3 regions of the Sphingomonas phyllosphaerae 5.2 genome follow, and region 2 is predicted to be linked to each of the others. Evidence: riboswitches for the same ligand, from Rfam matches in the RefSeq annotation. Region 2 holds a riboswitch; each other region holds the start of a gene.

Region 1 (5,972 bases), 510 kb from region 2:
CGCCCCGATATGGACCAGCGCCTGCATCCCGCGCGCACGCAGCCACAGGTAGAAGGCGATATAGGCATGGCGCGGGCAGCGCGATAGATCGTGATATTCCCCGATGCGGCCATCCGGCTGGCCGCGCTCGGGCTGCAATGCGACAATGATCTCGCCGCAGCTGATCGCACCGAACCGGAACCGCCCGTCGACGAGCGCGGGGTCGTCTTCCGGCGCCCCCCATGCGGCGGCCACCTCGGCTTGCAAGCTGGCGGGAAGGCAGCGCAGCGCAGTGCGATAGTCCGCGATCGTCCATTCAAGCGTCTCGGTGGCGAGCAGCCGCGGCAGATCGGCCGGGCAGGGCGTGGCCCCGTAGCCCGCCGCAGCGAGATCGTGGAGAATCGCCGCGACACTCGCGAGCGCATCTAGCCCGACCGCATGCGCCATCTGCTGCGCCTTGCCGGGGTAGGTCGAGACGACGAGGCAGAGCCGGCGCTGCGCCGCGGGTGCGTGCGCCAGGGTGATCCAGCCGTGGATGCGCGCGACGATCGCGGCGATCCGCGCCGGCTCGGCACGATGCGCGCGGCGCTTGAACTGCAGGTCGGGATCGTGCGGCGCATCGTCCTTGAAGCTGGCGACACCCGCAAACACGCGCCCGTCGACCTCCGGCAGCACCACGTGCATCGCCAGATCGGCCGGCGACAGCCCGCGCTGCGCCTTCGTCCAGGCCGCGCGATCGGACGTGGCGAGCGCGACCTGGAACACCGGCACCGCTGCGCCGTCCAGCGGGGTGGCGCCGGTTTCGTCCGTGGCGGAGAAGGCAGTGGCGTTGACGATCGCGGCCGGTAACAGCGCGGAGACCCACCGCCGCAGCCATGGCGACGCTTCCGCATCTTTCAACGACGGAGCGAACAGCGCGAGGACGTCATAGCCGCACGCCTCGAACCCGGCCTGCAACGCCGCGACCGGATCGAGATCCGCGGCGGTCAGATATGAGCGGTAGAAGACGATCAGGATGCGCGGCCGCGTTGCGGTAAACGCAAAGGCGGCGGGGCAGGTGACCCCGCTTGCCTGCTGCCAACCGCCGACCGGCGCGATGGCTGGCGCGCTCGGCGCCGGCCTGACGTAACAGCCCGCGGCGAGGGCGAATTGCGCCAGCGCTTCCTGCGCCGCCGCAGCGCCGCCAATGTCGCATAACTGCGTCAAGCGTCGCAGCGTCGAGACCGGGACGGTGGAGATCGTATCGAGCCGGTCGTCGACACGCCCGTCGGCAGGGATGACTGCCAACGCAATCCCGCGCTGCCGTGCCAGCGTTTCCACCTGCCGAAGCCCGTACGACCAATAGGCCGCGCCGCCGATCAGCCGGATCAGGATGCCCCTGGCCCCATCGAGCGTGCGCTCGACATAGGTGTCGACCGACAGCGGGTGCGTCAGTTCGGCGAGGCTGGCGAGCCGCAGGCGGGGCAGCGCGGCGTCGCCGGCGGCGGCCGCGGCGGCCACGGCGGCGTGCCACCCGGCCGCGAACGCGCCGAGATCGCTGTCCGAGAAGGACAAGACCACGAGATCGGCGGCGTCCTGCCCCAGATCGCGCGGCGACGCGCTCTCCTCCAGGCCGTGCGCTTCGCGGAAGACGACGTGCATGGCGGGTCAGCCGTGCAGCGCAGCCCGGATGAGGGCGGGATCGAGCCGGTCCCGCTCGGCGATGACCACGAGGCGGGTATCGCGTGGCTCGTCGCCCCGCCACGGCTGGTCGTAATGGGTGCGGACCCGGGCACCCACTGCCTGTACCAGCAGCCGCATCGGCTTGCCCGCGACCGCCGCATAGCCCTTCACGCGCAGCACGTCGCCACCGTGGCCGAGCGCCTCTACCCGCGCGGCGAGATCGTCCGCAGTCGCGATTTCTCCAAGTTCGACGACGATGCTGTCGAAATCGTCGTGCTCGTGATCGTCCTCGCCATCATGATGCGAGGGGCGGGCGGCGAGATCGTCTTCGGCGGCGGCACCGATGCCCAGCACGATCCTCGGATCGACCACGCCGTCGGTCAGTTCGAGGATGGGCAGCGATCGCGGCGTCTCCGCGGCGATGACGGCGCGGGCGGCGGCGATACCGCCCGCACCGGCGAGGTCGCACTTGCTCAGCAACACCATGTCGGCGCACGCAAGCTGGTCCTCGAACACCTCCGACAGCGGCGTTTCATGATCGATGCTGGGATCGGCGGCGCGTTGCGCATCCAGCGCGGCGACATCCGGTGCGAAGCGCCCGCTCGCCACCGCCTCCGCATCCGCCACCGCGACGACGCCGTCGACGGTGATCCGCGACCGGATGGCAGGCCAGTCGAACGCCTTCAGCAGCGGCTTGGGCAGCGCGAGCCCGGAGGTTTCGATGAGGATGTGGTCGGGGCGCGGATCGAGCGCGAGCAGCGTCTCGACGGTGGGGATGAAATCGTCGGCTACGGTGCAGCAGATGCAGCCGTTCGAAAGCTCGACGATGTTCTCGGCGGGGCAATCGGGGATCGCACACCCCTTCAGAATGTCACCGTCGACGCCGAGGGTGCCGAACTCGTTGACGACGACCGCCAGCCGGCGGCCACCCGCGTTGCGGATCAGGTGGCTGATAAGCGTCGTCTTCCCCGCGCCCAGAAAACCGGTGACGATGGTGACGGGGACTTTCGACAGGTTCGCGACAGGTGAGAATGCTGACATGGTGTTTTCCGCGGCACTGGCAACGACCGGCGGGGGCCGACACGTCGGCCGGCGCACGACCACGGCGGGGCGCCGAATGCCCTCCGCAACGCACACCGATGCAGCCCCAGCCACACAGGTTCGTCGCTCAGACGGAGAACCGTGCCGCGACCATCCCCTGGATCGAAGCAAGAGCGACCATATCGCCGGCAGGTCTCCTGGCTTGCGGGTCAAAGCTCGGGCATCGCCTTCCCAGGTGTGCATCCGTGGATGCCGCATCCCAGTGGCCGCTCCGGTCAGGGAGCATGACGCCTTCGCTCACCGCTCACAGTTGCAGGGACAGCCGCGGATTTGGGGGGAGGCCCCCCGCACCGCATTCCCATTCAAGCCCCTTTCGGGGCACCGGCGCGATCATCGAGCGCCGAAAAGGCCCTCGCCGTGGTCTTAGCTTCGTGGCGGCGCGTTGCCAATTCCTCAAATGCGCTGCCGCCCGGTCGGCCCGGCATCCGCGAGGACGGCGCGGGTTTTCATCGAGGCGCGAGCGACATGCGGGCAGGCGGAATGCCAGGCCAGGCGCCGGTTCGCGCGACAGAATAAGCGCCGGGCTGATTCAGGAGAGCTTGCCTGATCGAGCGCGCACGCTCGACGACCTGGAGGAGTTCGGGCCGATCGATCGTCGCTCCCATGACGTGCATCGGCTCGGCCGGCCGACCCGCGTCTCTCTCCCTCCGACTCGTGGACCCATGTCGTCCCGGCGCTTGCATCCGGGCCTCAGAACGGCAGGATGACATCGAGCAACTGCTGTCCGAGGCGCGGCTGTTGCATGTCGGTCAATTGGCCGCGTCCACCGTAGCCGATGCGGGCCTCGGCGATCTGGTTGCTGCGGATGCTGTTGTCGCGCGCGATATCCTGCGGGCGGACGATGCCCTGGACCACGACTTCGCGCAGTTCGAAGTTGACGCGGACTTCCTGATGCCCCGCGATCGAGAGGTTGCCGTTCGGCAGCACGTCGACCACCACCGCGGCGATCGCGGTGTTGATCTGTTCGCTGCGCGAGGTGTTGCCGGCGCCGCCCGATGCGGAATTGCTGTCGGTGGCGATAAGGCTGGATGGATTGGGGTTGCCGGGCAGCACCTTGCCGATCTTCGATTCAAGTCCGAGCAGGCCGGGCAACCCGAGGTTCTCCTTGCCGCGCCGCGAGCGGGTAGAGCTGTTATCCAGCGCCGCATTGTCAGCGATGTTGATCCGGACGGTCAGGATGTCACCGACGCTGGAGGCGCGCTGATCGTGGAAGAAGGCACCCGCGCCGGTGCGGAACAGCGATGCGCCGCCACCCGCCTGTTGTGTCGTCACGCCGCCGGTATAGCGACCGGCGATCGCCTGACCGCCCAGCGAAGGTTGAACATCGGGTGCCGGGCGCGAAATGGCGGGCCCCATCCGCGGCGCTTTGCCGATCGCGGAGAGACGGTCGACCGTGCCGCAGCCGGACAACGCGAAGGCCGACATCGCGAGCGCGACGGGGGCGTAGGGTAGCTTCGGCGACATGCGGCTATTCCTGTTCGTTGACGATGCGGACGCGGCGGGGGCCGTCGACGATGGCGTCGAGGCTCCGGCGGGTCGCAAGCGCGAGCACACGGATCGGCTGGCCGTTTGCGGCTCCCGACAGCGCCTGTCCCGGCGTGGTGATCGAGAGACCGCCGGCACGATAGAAGATGGCGACGGCGTCGCCGCGGCTGATCTGCTGCGGCGCGCGCATGTCGCTGCGCCGCACCACGCGCCCGGCCGCCAGGTTATGCGTCGCCTGGAACCCGGCGGCATCGGCGGGCCGCACGGACCCGGTCATCGAGGGGGGATCGCCGGCCTAGCGAAGGCGGAAGTCGGCGATCGTCAGCGTCGTACCGGCCGTTACCGGATGGGAAAGGACGAAGACCTCCGGCGTCGCAGCGGCGGGGCGGGCGCTGCCGACGGGGATGATCCCCGCCAGCAGCGCCGCGACGGCGGCGTTGGCCAGCAACATCGCGCTCAACGCAACTGCGAGGTGGTGGCGAGCATCTCGTCGGCGGTCTTCACCGTCCGGCTGTTCATCTCATAGGCGCGCTGCGCGCTGATCAGCGCGGTGATCTCCTGCACCGGGTTGACGTTCGATGCCTCCAGCGAGCGTTGCTCAAGCATGCCGTAGCCGGGCTGGCCGGGGTTCGCGACGTTGGGCTGGCCCGATGCGTCGGTCTCCAGGAACAGGTTCGAGCCGACCGCCTCAAGCCCCGCCTCGTTGACGAACAGCGCGAGATCGAGCTGGCCGACATCCTGCATTTCGGTCTGGCCGGCCAGCTTCACCTGGACCATGCCCGTCTTCGATACCTGCACCGCGATCACGTCACGCGGGATCGTGATCTCGGGCTGGACCGGGTACCCGTCCGTGGTCACCAGCATGCCTTCGGGCGACAGCCGGAACGAGCCGGCGCGGGTATAGGCGAGATCGCCACCCGGCATCGTGACGCGGAAGAACCCCTTGCCGTCGATCGCCATATCGTAATCGTTGCCGGTCCTGGTGATCGGGCCCTGCTCTCCGATGCGAGCGATGTCGGCGGTCCGCACGCCGGAGCCGATCTGGATGCCGGAGGGCACGCGTGTGTTGTCGGCGCTGGTGGTGGCGCCCGGCCGCGAATCCTTCTGGTACAGCAGGTCCTGGAACTCGGCACGCTGCCGCTTGAAGGCGGTGGTGTTCATGTTGGCGATGTTGTTCGCGATCACGTCGACGTTGGTTTGCTGCGCCAACATGCCGGGCAAGCAGATGGCGATCGACGCCGATCTGTCCGCCGGGCTCCTCACCGAACAGGAGGCGCGCGACCGACGCGCCGAACTGGAGGCCGAAAGCGGCTTCTACGGTGCGATGGACGGTGCGTCCAAGTTCGTTAAGGGCGACGCGATCGCCGCTCTGGTCATCACCGGGATCAACATCGTCGTCGGGCTGACCATCGGTGTGTTGATCCACGGCGTACCGTTCGGTGACGCCTTCCGCACCTACACGATACTGACCGCGGGCGAGGGGCTGGTCAGCCAGATCCCCGCGCTGATCGTCTCGATCGCTGCCGGCCTGCTCGTTTCCAAGGGTGGCGTGACGGGAAAAACGGGCGCTGCGCTGGGCGAGCAGCTCGGCCGCTATCCGAAGGCGTTCGGCATGGTCGCGGCGCTGCTGACCGCGCTCGCCTTCATCCCCGGCCTGCCGTTCGTCCCGTTTGCCTTGCTGGCGACGTGTTGCGGTGTGGCGGCGTGGCAGATGTCGCAGCGCGCCTGGCGCGACAAGGCGGCCG
Region 2 (5,972 bases):
AGCACGCGCTAGGCCCGACGGAGCGGAATCACTGCGCCCGCCGGCGTAAAAGCGCGACGTGCATCATCCGCCGAGCCCCGACGGGACTCCCGGTTCCCTTGCGACACCCGCGAACAGCGCGGCCAGCTTCGCCGCCTCGGTGTGGCTGTCGTGCCGCTCCAGCACGCGCGCGCGTGCCGACGCGCCGATCGCCGCGATCTCGCCCGGCGTCGCCGCCAGCAATCGTGCGATCGCCCCGCTCAATGCCTGCACGTCGCCCGCCGGGATCAGGACGCCGTCCACGCCGTCACGCACCAATTCGGGGATGCCCGCGATATAGGTCGAGAGCACCGGCCGCTCGCGCGCCATCGCTTCCATGATCGCGACCGGCAGGCCCTCCGCGAAGCTCGGCAGGACCAGCGCGCGCGCGTCCTGAAGCATTTCGGTGATCTGGTCCGCGTTCACCCAACCCGCGATGGTCACCTGCGCGCCGATCCCGGCGGCGGCGATCGCTCGTTCGACCGCCGGTCGCATCTCGCCGTCGCCCGCCAGCACCAGCCGCACGCGCACACCGCGTGCGTGCAGCGCCGCCACCGCCTCGACCAGCAGCAACTGCCCCTTCTGCTCGCACAGCCGCCCGACGCAGACCAGCGTGTCGTTCGCGGGTGCGGGCGTGGTGCGCGCCGCCACGAAGCGCGGGTCGATCGCGCAATGGACGATCGCGATCTTCCCCCAATCGCCGGCATCTGCCCAGCGAAACAGCTGGCTGCGGCAGAAGCTGGTGATCGCGACCACGAACGCCGCGCGCGCGATCTTCTCCGTCAGCTTCCATTGCAACGGCTTGTCGAATTCCTCCGGTCCATGAACGGTGAAGCTGTACGGTGGGCCGCCGAGCATCCGCACGAACAGCGCGACCAGTACGGCATTGCTGCCGAAATGCGCGTGGACGTGCGTCGCCGCACCGCTGCGCGTCAGCCACCGCAGCATCAGGCACGCCTCCGCCAGATAGATCAGGTGGTAGAGAAATCCGCGCTCGGCCCCGCGCGACAATCGCCACGCCGCGGCCAATGTCGACAGGAAGCGTCCCGGCCGCCGCAGCAGCGCCCCCAGCGTGGCACCCGCCAGCGGCATCGCGCCGTCACGCAGCAGGTAGCGCGTCCGCTCGCGCTCCTCGCGGTCCAGTGGATCGACGATCTCCGCGTCCCAGCCGCGCACCGCGAACCGCTCGACCGTCACCCCCTGCTCCTCCAGCGCGCGGATCTCGGTCCGGATGAAGCTGTGGCTGACCTTGGGATATTGGTTGATGAGATAGGCGACCGACGCGGCCATCAGGCACTTCCTTCCCTGTCCGGCCGACGCGCGGGACAAGGCGCGCTATCCCACCCCGCCCACGCGATGACAATGCCGTGCTGTCGGGCCGTGCTGTCGGGCCGTGCTGTCGGGCTGGCCGGTCGGCTGCCGCTATGACATCGTCGCGACCGGCACGATGTAGCGCTGCCCGCTTGCGGTGATCCCCGTCTCCACCGTCAGGCCGTAGGTCTCCCCGACCAGCGTCGCCGTCAGCGTCGTCTCCGCCGGGCCAGCCGCGATCACGCCGCCGTCACGCAGCAGCACCACGTCGTCGGCAAGCCGGGCCGCCAGGTTCAGATCGTGGACGACCAGCACCACGCCGCTGCCCGCCGCCGCCACCGCGCGCAGTTGCGCGCCCACCTCCAGCTGGTGTGCGGGGTCCAGGCTGGCGAGCGGTTCGTCCGCCAGCAACCACTCCGGTCGACCCGCCAACACGCGCGCCAGCAGCGCCCGCGCGCGCTCGCCGCCAGACAGATGCTCGACCCCACGCCGCGCGAATCCGGCCATGCCGGTCGCCGCCAACGCCTGTGTCACCGCAGCACGATCCTCGTCGGTCTCGCCCCACCGCCCGCGCCACGGCAGCCGACCCAGCCCGACCAGCGTCGCCACATCGATATTCCAGTGCACGTCGGCCGCTTGCGGCAGGAAGCCGATCCGCCGCGCCCGCTGCTGCGCCGGCAGCGCGCGCACGTCGCCCTCGCCGAGCATCGCGCGCCCCGCAACGGGATGCTGCAATCCGGCCAGGCACGCCAGCAGGCTGCTTTTGCCCGCACCATTGGGGCCGAGCAGCGCGGTGACGCGACCCGCGGCAAACGCGGCCTCCACCGCATGCAGGACGGGCTTGCCGCCCAACGTCAACGACAGTCGCTGTGCCGCCAGGACGGTCATGCCAGCCGCCGCCGCATCGACACCAGCAGGTAGAAGAAGAACGGCCCGCCCAGCATCGACATCGCGATGCCGAGTCGCAGCTCGCTGACCGTCGGCGCCAGCCGCACCACGCAATCGGCAACCGTCAGCAGCAACGCCCCGCCCAGCGCGGACGGCAGCAACGTCGCCGACGGCCGATGCCCCGCAAACGGCCGCACGAGATGCGGCACGATCAGGCCGACGAAGCCGATGATCCCCGCCGCCGCCACCGATGCACCGACGGCCAGCGCGATCCCGGCGATCACCGCCAATTGCAACCGTCGCGGATCGACCCCCATCGATCGTGCCGCCTGCTCGCCCAGCGTCAGCGCGTCGAGCGACCGGCCGGTCCGCGCAAGTAGCGCAATGCCGGCCGCGATCAACGGAACGGCGACCCGCACGTCGTCCCAGCTGCGGTCGGTCAGCGCGCCCATCAGCCACGTCACGATCTCGGAGGCGACGAACGGCGTCGGCGCCAGGCTGATCGCCAGCGCGGTCAGCGATCCGGTGATGCTGGTCAGGATCATCCCGGCAAGCGTGAACAGGATCAGGCTGCCCGAGCGCCCGGCGATCAACGCCAATGCCGCCATCGTAGCCGCCGCGCCCGCCAGCGCGAAGCCCGGCAGCAGCCATGCCTGCACGGCATAGCCGAAATAGAGCGCGCACACCGCGCCGAACGCCGCGCCCGACGATACGCCGAACAGCCCGGGGTCGGCGAGCGGGTTGCGCAGATAACCCTGCATCGCGGCGCCCGACACGCCCAGCCCGGCGCCGACCGCCAGCGCCAGAATCGTACGCGGCAGGCGAAGCTCGACGATGATGATCGAGCGCGGGTCGGCGGCAGTCCACGCGTCCAGCGGCACCCACACCTTGCCGGCCGCCAGCGACAGCGCCGCCGCGAGCAGTACGCCGGCCAGCAGCCACCACGACAGCCGCGTCATCGCACCAGCTCCGCACGGACGGTACGCAGCCGCGCCATCGCCGCGATGATCGACGGTCCACCGCAGTTCATGAGCCGCGCCGCGAACGGCGCGATCGCGATCCGCTTTCCCAATCGTGCGAGCGCCGGGTGCCGCTCGGCACGCTCGCCGCCACCCTCCGCCGCGGCGACCGACAGCAACACGCGCGGCGGCCGTGCCACGAGATATTCGAGCGGCAGGATGTCCCAGCGTTGCAGCCCGTAGGCGCTGCTGGCGTTGGAGAACCCGGCACGGCGCAGCAGGTCGTCAGGCAAGGTGCCGGCGCCGGGCACCAGCCCGCCCGCACCCCAGATCAGCGCCGGGATGTTCCTTCCCGACACCGGTCGGGACGACGCCAGGATCAGTGCCGACAAGGCCACGCCCCGATCCGGGTGCCCGATCGCCGCCGCGACCGCGCGAACCTGCGCCGCGCTCTCCTCAACGTCCGCCGGGACAGGATATTGCACGAGATGGACGTGCAGCCGCGCGAGCGCCGCCACCGTCGCGGGCGCGACATGCCCGCCCGCCACGACCAGATCGGGGCGGAGCGCCACCACCTCTTCGGCAGTGCCAGACGTCGCTGCGAAGCGGCGCGCCTGTGCCAGTGGAATGGAGGTCGCGCGCGGATCCTGCGAGTAAATGCTGATCGCCGCGATCTGCCGGGCGTCGGCTACCTGCATCAGGATCGCGTCGAGGCACGGATTGATCGACACGATGCGCGGATAACGAGGCGTCGCCGCCCCCAGCAGCAACGGTGCCGTCGCCATCAACGCCCCACGCGCCGCTATCCCGATCCTTCGCAACCACGAAACTCCCACGCCGACCCGACTCGTCCGTCGTCGCGCGGGAAAATTTCCCCGATCGCCCGGCACACCCCGTCCGCGCGAAGGACAACCGCGACCGGGCAGGTTTCCTGGCTCCCGGGTCGTCGCCTGCCGCCCGGCCTTCCCGGATCGCGGCGGATCCAGTGGCACGCAAGGGGGCGAGAGGCTCGCCGGTCACAGTTGCGGGGGCAGCTCCGGATCGTCGCCTACCGGATTCCCTCGCCTGATCGCGGGCCTACGCCTAGCCGCCCCGCAACGACCGGGCAAGCGCGGCGAGCAGCGGTACGTCGACCGGCGGCATCGGCAGCGCCGCGAGCGCTTCGGGCACGTCCCAGCGCAGCGCCTCCGCCGCAAGTGCCAGCGGCGCACCGTGCCACGCGGTGCAGCGGTACAGCAGCATCGTCACCGGCATGTCGGTCGCGAACCCCACCGGCTCCAGCGCGGCGACCGCCACCTCGATCGCCAGTTCCTCGGCCAGTTCGCGCACCAGCGCGTCGGCCGGGTGTTCGCCCGGCTCGACCTTGCCGCCGGGAAACTCCCACAGCCCGCCGTGCCGCTTGCCGTGCGGGCGTTGCTGCATCAGGCAGCGGCCGTGTCCGTCGATCAGCGCTGCGGCGACTACCAGCATCGGGGTCGATCCTTCCTTAACCGTTAGGCTTTATCCTGCCAGCCATGTCACGCCTGTCCATCGCACGCTCGCCACTCGGCATCATCCGCTCGCTGCTGCGGCAGACGCGCGGTGCGACTGCGATCGAATATGGTCTGATCCTGGCGGTGATCGCACTCGGCATTTCCGCCAGTCTCACCCAGGTCGGCACGACGATCGCAACGACGTTCGACAGGATCAACAGCTATCTGGTCACTACTCGCTGATCGAACGACGAAATCCCGTGACTGGCTTAAATGTTTATCAACCCTGCGATCTTAGAACAGTCATCGATGGCCCTGTGAACAGGACGTCGGCGGGTACCGAAGATTTCAAGTATTAACTGGAGAATCGACATGCAGAAGATTCGTTCGTTCCTGAAGAACAGCAAGGGTGCGACCGCGATCGAGTACGGCCTGATCGCTGCGCTGATCGCCGTTGCTGCGATCGCAGCGATGAAGGGCTTGGGCACCCAGCTCAGCAACACCTTCGGCAACGTGTCGAGCAAGATGGCAAGCAACTCGTAAGAGTTGCCGCACATATGCCGAAAAGGGCGGCGGAACTCAGGTTCCGCCGCCCTTTCTGTGTCAGGCGACGCGACCCATCTTCAGGAACTTCGTGCGGCGGTCATGCCGCAACGCGTCGGGCGTCAGCGGTGCAAGGTCGCGCAGCATCCGCTCGATGCAGTCGCCCAGCGCGCGGATCGCGCCATCATGGTCGCGGTGCGCGCCGCCCAGCGGCTCGGGCACGATCGCGTCGATCACGCCAAGCCCCTTCAGGTCCTGCGCGGTCACCTTCATCGCCTCGGCGGCGTCGGGCGCCTTGTCGGCGGTCCGCCACAGGATCGAGGCGCAACCCTCCGGCGAAATCACCGAATAGACCGCATGCTCGAACATCAGCACGCGGTTGCCGCTGGCCAGCGCGATCGCGCCACCCGAACCGCCCTCGCCCACCACCACCGACACCAGCGGAACGCCAAGCGCGAGGCACGCCTCGGTGGAACGCGCGATCGCCTCCGCTTGCCCGCGCTCCTCGGCCTGGATGCCCGGAAATGCGCCGGACGTGTCGACCAGCGTCACGACCGGCAAGCCGAACCGATCGGCGAGTTCCAGCAGCCGGATCGCCTTGCGATACCCCTCCGGCTTGCCCATCCCGAAATTGTGCCGCAGCCGACTGGCGGTATCGTCGCCCTTCTCGTGGCCCAGCACCATCACGCGCTGCCCGCGGAACGTCGCGAAGCCGCCCAGAATCGCCTGGTCGTCGCCGAAGGCGCGGTCGCCCGCCAGCGGCACGAACTCGTCGAACAGC
Region 3 (5,972 bases), 2.0 Mb from region 2:
CCGGCGCAGGTGTCGGAGTTGGAGTTGGAGTGGGCGTAGGGGCGGGCGTCGGACTTGGCGCAGGAGCAGGCGGAGGCGTCGTCACCACCGAAACCGGCTTGCGGCCTTTCCCGCCGTCGTCGCCGCCGCAGGCCGTCGTGAGTGTGGCCAGACCGCACAAGGCGACACCCGATAACAACTTTTTCATCCTGAATTCCCCTGTTCGCAAACCGGCGCAAGCCGCCGACCTCACATCCGGATCAACCGACGATCCGCCATCCCGCAGACTTTATAGATAACAACCGCGCGTTAACCGCCCTATGCGCCGCCATATCTGACAACATCTTGCGTTCCGGCGCTTTTCCAAGCAGAGTTCCGCGACACTACACGCACTCGTTTACGCGCTATTCGGAGCCGCTGCTTTTAGAATGACCCGACGCGACATGCGAAGGCCGAGACAAAGAACACGCAGCCATACTGACTTAAAACCCTTCGCATCTTCGAGATTACTGGATCTTCCCTTCGAAGACTTGGAGTTGCTGCAAATGGCTGCCACATGCTGCGGTGGCAGCGAAATATTGCCCACCACCCGACCCGCGGAAGGACGGGTGCGAACGCGCCTTCCCGCCGCGCTTGCGCCTGCGTTGGTCCCGAGCTTGTCGAACGGCGTGTCGCCGGCCAGAAGCCGCCGACCGACATACCCCTCGAAGGATTCGACGTGACCGACCAGGACGACCGCGCCGCACGGCGTGCAGAGGATCGCGAGCGGCGCGCGCAGGAACGCGTCGCTGCCGCCGTCGCCCGCACCGAACATCGCGCCGTCGAACGGGACGCCGCCGGCCGCCGCCGCGAGGAAGCGCGCGAGGCGCGCCGGCACGAGGAGGAGCAGCGTCGCACCGCGCTTGCCACCGAACGCGACGCGCGCCCGCGCCGCCGCGCCAGCACCGGCGCGCTCTCCCGCACCGGCGAGAAACCTGTCGAGCGCGACACCCGCAACTATGCGACCGACAAGGATCCCGCGCGCATCCGCACGCTGGCGGCCCGTGGCGCGAAACCGGCGGCGCTGGCGGCGGTGTTCGGGATCAGCGTCGCCGAAGTCGAGGCGGTGCTGGCCGCGGACTGAACGCGCCGCTATCGCCGCGCGCATGACCGACGATATCGACAGCCGCCACAACGAGAAGATGCGCCGCGTACAGGCCGCGCGCCGCACGATGATGGAGAGCAAGACCGTCGAGAAGGGCTTGCTGATCGTCCACACCGGCGCGGGCAAGGGCAAGTCGACCGCCGCGTTCGGCATGGCGGTCCGCGCGATGGGGCACGGCATGAAGGTGGGCATCGTGCAATTCGTGAAGGGCGCGATGACGACCGGCGAGAAGGCGATCTTCGACGCGTTCCCGGATCTGGTCGAATTCCGCGCCATGGGGGAGGGCTTCACCTGGGACACGCAGGACCGCGCCCGCGACATCGCCGCCGCCCGCACGGCGTGGGAGGAGGTCCAGCGGATGCTCGCCGATCCCGGCATCGCGATGGTGATCGCCGACGAGCTCAACATCGTCCTGCGCTACGATTACCTGCCCACCGACGAAGTGGTCGCCGCCGCCACCGCGCGCGCGCCGATGAAGCATTTCGTCGTCACCGGCCGCAACGCCCCCGACGCGCTGATCGCCGCTGCCGACCTCGTGACCGAGATGACGCAGGTGAAGCATCCGTTTCGCAGCGGCGTGAAGGCGCAGGCCGGCGTGGAGTTCTGAGCGACCCGATCCCGGGGGTTGATCCCTTGCCGTCGCCCCACGGCTTGATCCGGGGTCCCGCTCCATCGGCGTCGGTACATCGCGGAACTCCGACCACCCGGCACCCGACACCAGGCACCAGGCACCAGGCACCAGGCACCCGGCGGAAGCGCCAACGAACGGTAGCGCCCCTCGTCATTGCGAGCGCCGCGAAGCAATCCAGAGCCGGGCCAGGACGCACTGGATCGCTTCGCCGCGCCCGCAATGACGGCCTCGGCCACCCGCCGAACCTTACCCGCGATTGACCGCCACGCCACGCGCCGCTACGGCGCGCGCCGCGACAGGTTCCCCTTCACCGGGGATCAAAAGGGAACGGGTGAACCCCGGCTGCCCCTGCAACTGTAAGCGGCGAGCCAGCGTGCCCGATGCCATTGGTCCTCCCGGGGGCTGAGAAGGCGGCACGACCCGGCGATGACCCGTGAGCCAGGAGACCTGCCTGTCGCAGTCGTCCTTCGTTCGGCCAGGGTGCGCCGATCGGACGGGAAGACCGCACGGGGCAAACCCGGCGGGCGGACCAGCGTGACGATGCCTGCCGCCGCGCGCGGTCGACGACGCGGAAGCACGCCTTTCCGCGCCGGCGATCGGCGACGGCTTCGTTGTCGTCACAAGGGTTTTCGCCATGTCGTTCCGCCTCGCCATCCTCCCGTTCCTGCTGTCGTCCACCGCTGCGCTCGCGCAGGAGGCGCCGCGCCCCGATGTCACCGCCCCCGCCCCCACCGACGACATCGTCGTCTCCGCCAACCGCGCGCCCGTCGCCGCCGATCGCGTGATCGCGTCGGTCGCCGTGCTCGACAAGGCCGATATCGATCGTACGCAGGATCTTTCGGTCGCCGACCTGCTGCTGCGCACGCCCGGCGTCTCGCTGTCGCGCAACGGCGGCTACGGCACCAGCACCTCGCTGCGCATCCGCGGCGCCGAAGCCGACCAGACCGTCGTCGTCATCGACGGGGTGAAGATCAACGATCCGTCCTCGCCCGGCGGCGGCTACAATTTCGCCAACCTGCTGATCGGCGACGCCGCGCGGATCGAGGTGCTGCGCGGGCCGCAGTCGATCCTGTGGGGCAGCCAGGCGATCGGCGGTGTGGTCAACATCGTCACCCCGCTTCCCGCCACCGCCCTCGAAGGCAGCCTCGACCTCGAAGGCGGTTCGCGTGAGACGGTCAGCGCGCGTGCCGCACTGGGCGGCAACACCGGCCCGCTCGCATGGCGGATCGGGGCGCAGACCTTCGCCACCGACGGTATCTCGGCGCTGGCGGCGGGCACCGAGCGTGACGGCTATACCAACCAGAACGTACAGGGCCGTGCGGTCCTGACGCTCGCGCCGGGTATCAGCGCCGATGTCCGCGGCTCCTATGCCGATGGCCGCAACGATTTCGACGGGTTCGGCGGCGACACCCCCGAATACGGCCTGACGCGCGAGTTCGTCGGCTATGCCGGCCTCAACATCGACCTGTTCGACGCGCGGCTGCGCAACCGCATCGGCTATGGCTATACCGACACCGACCGCGACAATTACGACCCCTCGCGCCCGTCGCAGCCGCAGACCTTCGCCGCGATCGGCCGCAACCACCGCCTCGAATATCAGGGCGCGCTCGCGATCGTGAAGGGCGTCGACGCGGTGTTCGGCGTCGAGAACGAGGTCAGCCGCTTCACCACCGCCTCGTCGGACTTCTCGCCGCCCTACACGCTCGCCGATCCCGGCACCGGCCGCGCCGAGCTGACCAGCGTCTATGGCCAGCTCAACCTGTCGCCGGTCGACGGGCTGACGCTCAACGGCGGGGTGCGGCACGACGACCACAGCCGCTTCGGTCGTCAGACGCTGTTCGCAGGCGGCGCAAGCTGGACGCTGCCGACCGGCACCGTGCTGCGCGCCAGCTATAGCGAGGGCTTCAAGGCGCCGACGCTTTACCAGCTCTTCTCCGAATACGGGAACCAGGCGCTCGCCCCCGAACAGGCGAAGGGTTGGGAGGCCGGCGCCGAGCAACGCTTCATGGACGGCCGCTTCGCGATCGGCGGTACTTATTTCGAGCGGCGGACCCGCGACCAGATCATCTTCAGCAGCTGCGATGTCGGCGCCACCGACCCGCTCTGCTTCGTCCCCGGCTCCACCACCGCGCAGCGCTTCGGCTATTACCAGAACGTCGCTCGCGCCTTCGCGCGCGGGGTCGAAGCGGTCGGCCGTGCACAGCTCGGGCGTCACCTCGGCATCGACGGCAATTACAGCTGGACGCTGTCGGAGGACCGCTCGCCGGGCAGCACGCTCGGCAACTGGCTGCCACGCCGCCCACGCGATACCGCCAACCTGTCGGCGACCTACACGTTCGCCGAGGCCGGCTCGCTCGGCGTCGCGGCGCGCTGGGCCGGCTCGTCGTTCGACGATGCCGCCAACCGCACACGCCTCGACGGCTATACGCTGGTCGATCTGCGCGGCGAATTGCCGCTGTCGGCCACTGTCCGGCTGTTCGCGCGCGTCGAGAACCTGTTCGACGAACGCTACGAGACGATCGCGCGCTACGGCACGCTCGGCCGCAGCGTATACGCCGGCCTGCGCGGACGCTTCTGAGGTGGCGCTGGTTCCCGTCGCCGATGGCCCCGCAGTGGTCGCCTGCAGCAGCTGCCGCCTCTCCGCCGCCGCGCGCGAGGGCGCGGACGGGCGACGCGGCGGCGCGCTGCTCGCCGAGGCACTGCGCAATGTGCAGGCCAACGATCCGGCGTTCGCGGGCATTTCGGTCCAGGAAATGCCGTGCCTGTTCGCGTGCGACCGCCATTGCACGGTCCACCTGCGCGCACCCGGCAAGATCGGCTATGTGCTGGGCGACTTCACCCCCGACCAGGACGCCGCGACCGGGATCATGACCTTCATGCGCCATTATGCCGCCAGCGAGACCGGGCAGGTCGCCTACTCCCTGTGGCCTGCCGCGGTGAAGGGCCATTTCATCGTCCGCGTGCCGCCGCCCGGGCAGGTCGTCGGGTGACGCGCTTCACCACCGTCGCCGATTTCGACGCCGCGCTCGCCGACCTGCCTGCCGCCGACGCCGAAGCGCGCGCGGCGGCGGCGGCCCGCCAGGCGCGCCTCACCAAGCCGGCGGGTTCGCTCGGCCGACTCGAGGAGATCGCGTTGTTCATGGCCGAATGGCAGCGGAGCGATCGTCCGCGTATCGAGGACGGTCGCGTGCTGATCTTCGCGGGCAACCACGGCGTCGCGGCGCGCGGCACCAGTGCGTTTCCGCCGTCCGTCACCGCGCAGATGGTCGCCAACTTCCGCGCCGGCGGCGCAGCGATCAACGCGCTCGCCGCCGTCGCCGGCCTGTCGCTGACCGTCGTTCCGCTCGCGCTCGACCTCCCCACTGCCGACATCACGCACGCGCCGGCGATGACGCAGGCCGAATGCCTCGATGCGCTCGACGCCGGTGCGGCCGCGGTCACCGCCGGGCTCGACCTGCTCGTCCCCGGCGACATGGGGATCGGCAACACCACCCCCGCCGCGGCGCTGTGCGCGGCCAGCTTCGGCGGCACCGCGCGCGACTGGGTCGGCCCCGGCACCGGCGTCACGGGCGCCGCGCTCGCCGCCAAGGTCGCTGCGGTCGATGCCGCGCTGGCGCATCACGCCGCGGCGACCACGCCGTTCGAGCGTCTGCGCCGGCTCGGCGGTCGTGAGATCGCCGCCATCGCCGGCGCGATCCTCGCCGCCCGTCACGCGCGCGTGCCCGTGCTGCTCGACGGCTTCATCGTCGGCGCCGCGCTCGCCCCGCTCGCCGTCGCGCAGCCCGCGATCGTTGCGCATTGCCTCGCCGGCCACGTCTCCGCCGAGCCGGGCCATGCGCGCCTGCTCGCCCGGCTCGGCCTCGCCCCACTGCTCGCGCTCGACATGCGGCTTGGCGAAGCAAGCGGCGCTGCCGTGGCCGCGACCGTGGTCCGCGCCGCGCTCGCCGCGCACGACGGGATGGCGACCTTCGACCAGGCCGGGGTCTCGGAGGCGTGATCACCTCGCGTATCGTCCACCTGCTGCGGCATGGCACGACGGTACGCCCCGGCCGCTGGCTCGGCCACGCCGACATAGCCGTGAGCCCGCACGGCATCGAAGAGTGCGTGCGCGCCACCGCCACGGTCGCTTTCACGCACATCGTCAGCTCGGACCTTTCCCGCGCCCGGCATTGCGCCGAGGCGATCGCCCGGTCGCGCGCCGCCGCACCGGTCGTCGGA

Evidence for each region. Region 2 has a riboswitch for cobalamin ahead of SPHPHY_RS0106625 (ABC transporter substrate-binding protein). Riboswitches for the same ligand answer to the same signal wherever they lie in the genome.
Region 1: it holds a riboswitch for cobalamin, as region 2 does, so the genes downstream of both, cobW (cobalamin biosynthesis protein CobW) here and SPHPHY_RS0106625 (ABC transporter substrate-binding protein) in region 2, are expected to answer to the same signal.
Region 3: it holds a riboswitch for cobalamin, as region 2 does, so the genes downstream of both, SPHPHY_RS0116095 (TonB-dependent receptor plug domain-containing protein) here and SPHPHY_RS0106625 (ABC transporter substrate-binding protein) in region 2, are expected to answer to the same signal.

What each region holds. Positions count from the first base shown of each region.
Region 1 covers NZ_ATTI01000001.1:1,917,324-1,923,295, forward strand. The annotation lists gene cobN (cobaltochelatase subunit CobN) at 1-1,620, opposite strand, end outside; gene cobW (cobalamin biosynthesis protein CobW) at 1,627-2,682, opposite strand; cobalamin riboswitch at 2,852-3,083, opposite strand; gene flgH (flagellar basal body L-ring protein FlgH) at 3,433-4,206, opposite strand; gene flgA (flagellar basal body P-ring formation chaperone FlgA) at 4,211-4,504, opposite strand; gene SPHPHY_RS21960 (hypothetical protein) at 4,523-4,687, opposite strand; gene flgG (flagellar basal-body rod protein FlgG) at 4,684-5,439, opposite strand; gene SPHPHY_RS19790 (flagellar biosynthesis protein FlhA) at 5,387-5,972, shown strand, end outside.
Region 2 covers NZ_ATTI01000001.1:1,411,343-1,417,314, reverse strand. The annotation lists gene SPHPHY_RS0106645 (glycosyltransferase family 4 protein) at 1-12, shown strand, start outside; gene SPHPHY_RS0106640 (glycosyltransferase) at 64-1,308, opposite strand; gene SPHPHY_RS0106635 (ABC transporter ATP-binding protein) at 1,441-2,217, opposite strand; gene SPHPHY_RS0106630 (FecCD family ABC transporter permease) at 2,214-3,176, opposite strand; gene SPHPHY_RS0106625 (ABC transporter substrate-binding protein) at 3,173-3,961, opposite strand; cobalamin riboswitch at 4,101-4,238, opposite strand; gene SPHPHY_RS0106620 ((deoxy)nucleoside triphosphate pyrophosphohydrolase) at 4,260-4,646, opposite strand; gene SPHPHY_RS0106615 (Flp family type IVb pilin) at 4,691-4,891, shown strand; gene SPHPHY_RS0106610 (Flp family type IVb pilin) at 5,021-5,191, shown strand; gene SPHPHY_RS0106605 (acetyl-CoA carboxylase carboxyltransferase subunit alpha) at 5,252-5,972, opposite strand, start outside.
Region 3 covers NZ_ATTI01000001.1:3,371,365-3,377,336, forward strand. The annotation lists gene SPHPHY_RS0116075 (hypothetical protein) at 1-187, opposite strand, end outside; gene SPHPHY_RS0116080 (hypothetical protein) at 698-1,102, shown strand; gene cobO (cob(I)yrinic acid a,c-diamide adenosyltransferase) at 1,125-1,730, shown strand; cobalamin riboswitch at 2,035-2,224, shown strand; gene SPHPHY_RS0116095 (TonB-dependent receptor plug domain-containing protein) at 2,389-4,332, shown strand; gene SPHPHY_RS0116100 (DUF1636 domain-containing protein) at 4,334-4,744, shown strand; gene cobT (nicotinate-nucleotide--dimethylbenzimidazole phosphoribosyltransferase) at 4,741-5,751, shown strand; gene SPHPHY_RS0116110 (histidine phosphatase family protein) at 5,748-5,972, shown strand, end outside.